Regions from separate parts of the Paenibacillus sp. 01T431 genome, predicted to be linked through region 3. Evidence: riboswitches for the same ligand, from Rfam matches in the RefSeq annotation. Region 3 holds a riboswitch; each other region holds the start of a gene.
What was found. A riboswitch is a leader RNA that binds a small molecule or an ion and turns the genes downstream of it on or off. The one in region 3 is predicted to bind ZMP and ZTP.

Region 1 (2,267 bases), on a different contig from region 3:
ATGCGATAAGCTCGATATTGTCACGTTGACGAGTAAGTTCTAGTCCTAGAGCTTTCAATACTTCTGGGTCTTGTTTGCGCAAATTTTCCATGATTAAATTCCTCCTCAAATTAGATACCCTTTATCAAGCAAAAACGTCTTCGGTGTCCTTTAGACGCTGAAAATCAAAAAATTATGGCTATAAATCAACTATTCGCAAGTTCCAGCAGATTGCTCTACCGTTAGATTCTCGCTAAGCTCGTATACTGCTCGGGAGCCGCCTATTAACTTTGGCCTTGTGATAGCCATCGTGACATGCGCTCCGCCAATTTCACGAATCGTCGGACGAACGGGAACAGCCACCCGCTTCAAATGCATACCGATAAACGTATCACCTATATCGATGCCCGCATGCGCCTGCACCGTTTCCACCAAACAAGGCTCCTTCAGCTGACGATAGGCATAGGCTGCCATGGAACCGCCCGCTTTAGGCACTGGCACTGCACCTACAATATCAAGCCCCAATCGTTCTGCGGAAGCTTGATCAATGACAAGCGCGCGATTCAGATGCTCACAGCATTGATAAACGGGAATAAAGCCAACTTCGCTGCGAACCGTTTCAACGCCTGCGTAAATTTGTGCAGCCGTTTCAATGGTGCCCGAAGTCCCGATGCGATGACCAAGCACCTCACTAGTACTTACACCGATTACTAGCAGCTGACTCATACCAAGCTTGCCTGCCGCTGCCAGTTCCCGAACAATTTGCTCAACCTGTTCTGCAATGCTTCCTAGCTGTACGTTTTCGTCTACGTTCATTGCGAATGCCCCCTAATTAGGACTGGCTGCTGTACTGTTCTTCAATTTGTTTCACTTTACTAACACGACCGACATGACGTTCTCCATTTGAGAACGGCGTTTCAAGCCATATGCGAATAATTTCGAGTGCCACTCCAGGACCGATCACTCGTTCCCCAAGCGCCAAAACATTAGTATCATTATGCTCCCGAGTGGCTTTGGCTGATAACATATCATTCACAAGCGCACAGCGGATGCCGCGTACTTTATTAGCCGCAATCGACATGCCGATACCTGTTCCACAAATGAGTATACCGCGCTCTGCTTTGCCGCTCGTAACAAGGTCGCATACGGGCAATGCATAGTCCGGATAATCGACGGATTGGTCACAGTTGCAACCAAGATCTTCAATTTCATGACCAAGCGATTGAAGAAACGGTACAACTTCATCCTTCAAACGATAACCTGCATGGTCAGCACCAATAGCAATTTTCAACGCAAAAGACCTCCTTAGAAATGAAACATCACAGTGCTAGTATACCTATTTTTGCCCAAAAAGACGAAAAAAGAGCAAGACATGCTTATTAGCATGCTGCTCTTTGCCCAGGCGACCGGCCGTATATTCCGATGCTCCACCGTGGTTACCCACTTCCGTCGCCAGTTACATCGGAAACCGTATATTGTCATTTTATTATATCTTATACAGTTGCAAAAATCAATCGAATGGAAGCAAAAATGGCTTCTGCAACCCTAAATACTTATCTTTTGGCAAGCTTGTCCAGCAGCTTGACGAGCGCGTCCTCTATTTCATTAGCACTGCTGCTGTATATAGCAAGCGAGCCTCCAAAAGGATCAACGATGTCAAAGCTCGGTATGCGACGCTCCAGCTCAAGCAATCGTCTTCTCTCGCCAGTCGTCAGCTGTTGGCCAAGCGCCTGCTTCATATGAAGCTCTGTATAGAGCTGCTCCAGCTCCTCAATATCCGCGAGCACTTGAGCGTCTTGATTTGCATATTCCTTTAACGTATAGATTTTGTCGACCGCTTCGGGATGCCATTGCAGCAAACCGCGCTTATGATTGACCGTCATTGTCAAAATAATATCAGCCCAACCAACCGCCTCGCTCGTCAGCGCCAGCGACGTGCTCTTATGCTCGATGTCCCGCTGCCTAAGAGTCTCCACAGCATGAGCTGACACAGGCAGTCCATCAATAGTAGATATGCCTGCGGAGCGAACGGCTACGGTGATCCCTCTCAGAGCAGCCATTCGGCGAAGCATAGCCTCTGCCATCGGTGAGCGGCATGTATTGCCTGTACATACAAATAAAATACGTTTCACACTGCCAACTCCTTTTTGCACGTTATTCCAAGCTGTTCAACGATTAAGCGAAAACACCTGCAGCGTTCCTTAGATGCTAAAGCAGCTTTGACTTGAAATTTAAAATAAGACTGCAATATTGTTCTGCTTTCTTACTTATATTCTAAAAGATAAACA
Region 2 (2,267 bases), on a different contig from region 3:
TTTCACAGATTCAGATCTGGAAATTATTCGCGAGAAAGCAGCTGGCGATATATGCTCACGCTATATCGATATTACAGGCAATATTTGTTCAACACTCATGAACCAGCGCACGATTGGAATCAGTCTCGATGAACTGAAACGCAAGGACCAGTCGATACTTGTGGCAGGCGGAGCGAAGAAGGTAGATGGCATTTATGGCGCGCTGCGCGGCGGCTACACGAATGTACTCATTACCGATCAGTTTACAGCGAGGTATTTATTAGAACGGGATGTGTAGACATCCCATAGAACAAACGAGGGGATCTTAGCTGCAAAGCGGCAAATAAGATCCCCTCGTTTTTCTTCCTATATCTCTTATTGAAGTGCAAATCGCTCAGCGGAGTCAACCGTATGCTTCAGAAGCGTGGCGATCGTAACAGGACCTACGCCTGCAGGCACAGGGGTGATCGCACTTGCTTTTGCTAGGCATGCCTCGTAGTCAACGTCCCCAATATTCCCTTTGTTGTACCCTGCATCAAGTACTACAGCGCCATCGCGAATCCATTCGCCTTGAATAAAGCTTGGTTTGCCGACTGCAGCAACGACGATATCGGCAAGACGCAATAGCTCCGCTAAATTTTCTGTTTTGGAATGACAGGTTGTTACGGTTGCATTGCGGTTCAGCAGCATCTGAGAAACGGGTTTGCCTAGAATCGGGCTTCGTCCAACGACGACGGCATGTTTGCCTTCGACCTTGATTTCATAGTAATCAAGAATAGCCATAATAGCAGCAGGGGTACATGACGGATACTGGGCATAACCAAATGCATTTTGAGCAAAACCTAACGCGGTTACACCATCAACATCCTTATGGATACTAATCGCTTCAAAGGCAGCACGCTCATCAATTTGATGCGGTACAGGGTGCTGCAAGAGGATGCCGTGAATAAGCGGGTCTTCATTAAGCTGCAAAATAACGTCAATTAAATCATCCGTTGAAATGTTTTTGTTCAAATGAATACGTTTGGAATCAATGCCAAGCCGCTTGCATGCATTGCCCTTCATTCGAACGTAGGTTTCAGACGCAGGGTCATCGCCCACCAGTATCGTCGCTAAGCATGGAATGATTCCCCGCTTGCTAAGAATCTCAACTCTTTCTTTCAGCTGCTCTTTAATCGCATCGGCCACAATGGCTCCATCCAAAATCAGTTTCTCGGTCATCTTCTACCTCAGCCCCTTATAAATAAATGTTAAAAAAACATAAAAAGGCAAGGGGTATGTCCCCTTACCTTTGCCCAGGCGTACGGCTAATGATCTGTGCGCTTCCTCATGGTTGCCCATGTTCCGCCAGTTACGCACAGCTTTTAAATGGTATTTTGATTTTAACAGGTGGAAAGTTCAAAAGCGAGTCATTAACATTATTTTATGATTATTTAGGTGTAGAAACGAGAGGATGGATGCTATAATTACTTTATCAAGAGGGAGCGGGTCGCGCTGCCCTCTTTATTGCAGTTTGCGCAAAATGATGGGAGATTGAGGTGGTAAGTTGTTAAAGCTCACTAGATTTTTGAGGAAATATTGGCTGAGCGCTGTGCTGGCACCGCTGTTTATGCTGCTAGAGGTGGTCATGGATTTGCTGCAGCCGCGATTCATGGCGAGCATTGTGAATGAGGGCATTATAGCAGGTGATCTCACAGCAATCGCGAGCACCGCGCCCAAAATGCTGATCGCCGCATTGATCGGACTAATCGCAGGTGTCGGCTGCACGGTGTTCTCGACGATAGCATCGCAAAACTTTGGGGCTGATCTGAGGCAGGAGCTGTTTCAAAAAATACAGTCGCTGTCGCTTCGATCGCTTGACCGTTTTGGTTCAGGCTCCATCGTGACGAGACTGACGGGTGATGTCACACAAATTCAGAACTTAGTATTGCTGCTGCTCCGCGTATTTGCACGCAGTTCATTCATTATTATCGGCAGTCTGATCATGGCTTTTGTCATCAGCCCGCGCCTGTCTATTATTTTGCTCGCAATGATACCCTTATTAGCTCTCTTCCTCATCATTACAACTCGGATTACCGTCCCTTTGTTTTCAATGATGCAGCATCGGCTTGATCAAGTGAATACCGTGATGCAAGAAAACTTGTCTGGTATCCGCGTTGTGAAAGCATTTGTAAGGTCCGATTACGAGGAAGAACGTTTTAATGAAACGAACTCAAATCTACTGCATGCCAGTCTAAAAGCAGCTAAGATCGTTGCGCTTAATACGCCGCTTGTGTCGATCATTCTTA
Region 3 (2,267 bases):
CGACAACATAGGTTAGGGCTGAGAAGGCTACTGTTGCAGAAATTAATGTTAGTGTTAGTTTTTTCATGATTGTAAACATCCCTTTCGCTTCGCTCTTTGAGCTTTTTTGTTTTTTTGGATAAAAAAAGGAGACCCAACAAGGCGCAGAACTGCGCTCCTATTGAATCTCTGGTGGTCCAGTAGATTATCTTCTTTTGTCATCCTACAAAATGGTTTTTCAACTCACTTTGAATATATTCCTATATTATTCCTCAGAAACGACCCTGTCAACGATTATTTAAATTTTTCCCATCGTTTTTGTCGGAATTAATTATATAGACACTAAAACGTCTGATTTTTATTTATTATTTTAAATTCCACCTTACGATCATCGGTATGAATAAACTTCACAAGCAATGAAATTTTATGATCTGCGTTTATGCTGCTCCAGTAAAATCGAGCCGTTTCATCCATTGAATCAAATAAAGGAACCTCCAGCGGTTCACCTTCAAAAGATCTCAAAATACCATTTTCTTCACCTTTATAAGTGTGAATGCAATGACCTATCCCTTTTGTAAAAGAGTCGTAATGAAAGAAATGACGGATGCAAAATGACGGATCGTTTTGCCTTGTTTTCAAAATGGACAAGCTGTACACAGCTGATTCAGTATCAATAATACCGGAAATACGCGGTGTATAATGGGGAGCATCCGGTTCAAACTTTCTGCTTTTTAATGCATCTTCAAACGTTTCTTTTTTGCCATAAGCTTCATAGATGGTTTCCGTCTGATCTCCATTGGAAATGATGTCCATCCCATTAATACTCTTTATCGGATTATAAATAATCAATGAAGGGTCTTCCATTTTTGCCGCATCATATGCTCTATTTTTTACAAACTGCTCCTTACGCTCAAAGATTCGGTTGCGACTGTTCACGCTTCTGCCCATTATCCAATACACTTGAGCAAAATGTTTTCCTGACGGGCTCATCCCCATGATTATCGTTCTACCAGGATACGGATTATTAAATAACTGATCTTCATAGGACTGCAACATACTCACCTCAACCTTTTTATTTTATCTGAAAATAAAAAAAGCATTTGATCATTGATCAAATACTTTGCCCAGGCGCACGACATATGAAATAGGTGCTCCCTCGTGGTCATCCACGTTTACGCCAGTTGCACCCACCTAAAATTTACATTTATTATAGTTCGATATCGCAATTGAAATCAAGCTCTATTACAGACTAACTATGAAAGTTAACGCGTATATTTTCTAACGAACTGTATCGTGCTTATTATGCAGAAAACTAAGCGCTGCTGGATTCGCAAGCTATATTTTTGATTGTTGAGCAATGAAAAAAGGGCTGTTCCAAAAGTAGAAAAATCTACTTTCAGGACAGCCCTTCACTTATATAAACCTTATTTCACTTCAATTGATTTAACTGTACCATTGTCGCCTTTTACTTGTACATATTGACCAGCCTTCAGCTGCGAGGAGTCACCTGTGATGACTACACTTGGATCAATGCTGAATGTTGTGACAACTGCCTGTGAGTTTTCATATCGAGTAATGAGAGAAACCGTCGTCAATTTCGCCTGATTGTTGAACGTTAATGTATTAATAATTCCGTTCTCCGAGAAAGCTGTACTAACAGGAGCCGACTTCGTTACTTCAATAAATACGATACGATTAAGATACGTACGAACGAGTACCTCATCACCTGCTCGGAGTGAGCTCACTGGCGATTTTTTATCATCTCGGAAAATAAACACATTCGAGTCTAATGCTAGTGAAACCTCCGTGTTATCTCCTTTAACAACCGTCAACTTGCCATCAGCAGGAGCTGCTTTTAGCTTGCCTAAAATGGCTTGTGCATCATGATTAGGCATTTCCGTATCTGTACGATCGAGAAGCGCTGCCAGCTCTGCACGGGTTACTGGTTGATTAGGACGGAACGTTTTTCCATTCTTATCATTGTAGCCGGTAATAATGCCTTTCTTCAAAGCAAGAGCAACATAACCTACAGATCCAGCAGGGATCTCTTTTGCATCCTTAAAGTCAAGCTTCGTATTATTGAGCGCCTTCGCTTCGTCTTCCAGTTTAAGCGCTTTTACGAGAAGAATCGTAGACCATAGTCTTGTCGCGTTTGCTTCCGGTTTCACTTCCGATTCAGTCTCAGAGAATAGATCGTTCTCCAGCGCTACTGCAACGTAACCAACAGCCCAAGGGTATTTTTTTGCGATTTTATCCCCGTCATTAAATTGCAAGTCCGTTTTCATTTT

Region 1: it holds a riboswitch for ZMP and ZTP, as region 3 does, so the genes downstream of both, rpiB (ribose 5-phosphate isomerase B) here and AC1DM9_RS22795 (IMP cyclohydrolase) in region 3, are expected to answer to the same signal.
Region 2: it holds a riboswitch for ZMP and ZTP, as region 3 does, so the genes downstream of both, AC1DM9_RS01395 (bifunctional 5,10-methylenetetrahydrofolate dehydrogenase/5,10-methenyltetrahydrofolate cyclohydrolase) here and AC1DM9_RS22795 (IMP cyclohydrolase) in region 3, are expected to answer to the same signal.

What each region holds. Positions count from the first base shown of each region.
Region 1 is NZ_JBFTPT010000010.1:140,046-142,312, reverse strand. Features, by position in the region: gene AC1DM9_RS19330 (serine hydroxymethyltransferase) at 1-91, opposite strand, end outside; gene AC1DM9_RS19325 (TIGR01440 family protein) at 190-795, opposite strand; gene rpiB (ribose 5-phosphate isomerase B) at 812-1,270, opposite strand; ZMP/ZTP riboswitch at 1,369-1,449, opposite strand; gene AC1DM9_RS19315 (low molecular weight protein arginine phosphatase) at 1,533-2,111, opposite strand; gene AC1DM9_RS19310 (manganese efflux pump MntP) at 2,254-2,267, opposite strand, start outside.
Region 2 is NZ_JBFTPT010000001.1:315,736-318,002, forward strand. Features, by position in the region: gene AC1DM9_RS01390 (sugar-binding transcriptional regulator) at 1-277, shown strand, start outside; gene AC1DM9_RS01395 (bifunctional 5,10-methylenetetrahydrofolate dehydrogenase/5,10-methenyltetrahydrofolate cyclohydrolase) at 355-1,200, opposite strand; ZMP/ZTP riboswitch at 1,266-1,344, opposite strand; gene AC1DM9_RS01400 (ABC transporter ATP-binding protein) at 1,526-2,267, shown strand, end outside.
Region 3 is NZ_JBFTPT010000013.1:57,400-59,666, reverse strand. Features, by position in the region: gene AC1DM9_RS22800 (hypothetical protein) at 1-67, opposite strand, end outside; gene AC1DM9_RS22795 (IMP cyclohydrolase) at 322-1,035, opposite strand; ZMP/ZTP riboswitch at 1,095-1,174, opposite strand; gene AC1DM9_RS22790 (S-layer homology domain-containing protein) at 1,404-2,267, opposite strand, start outside.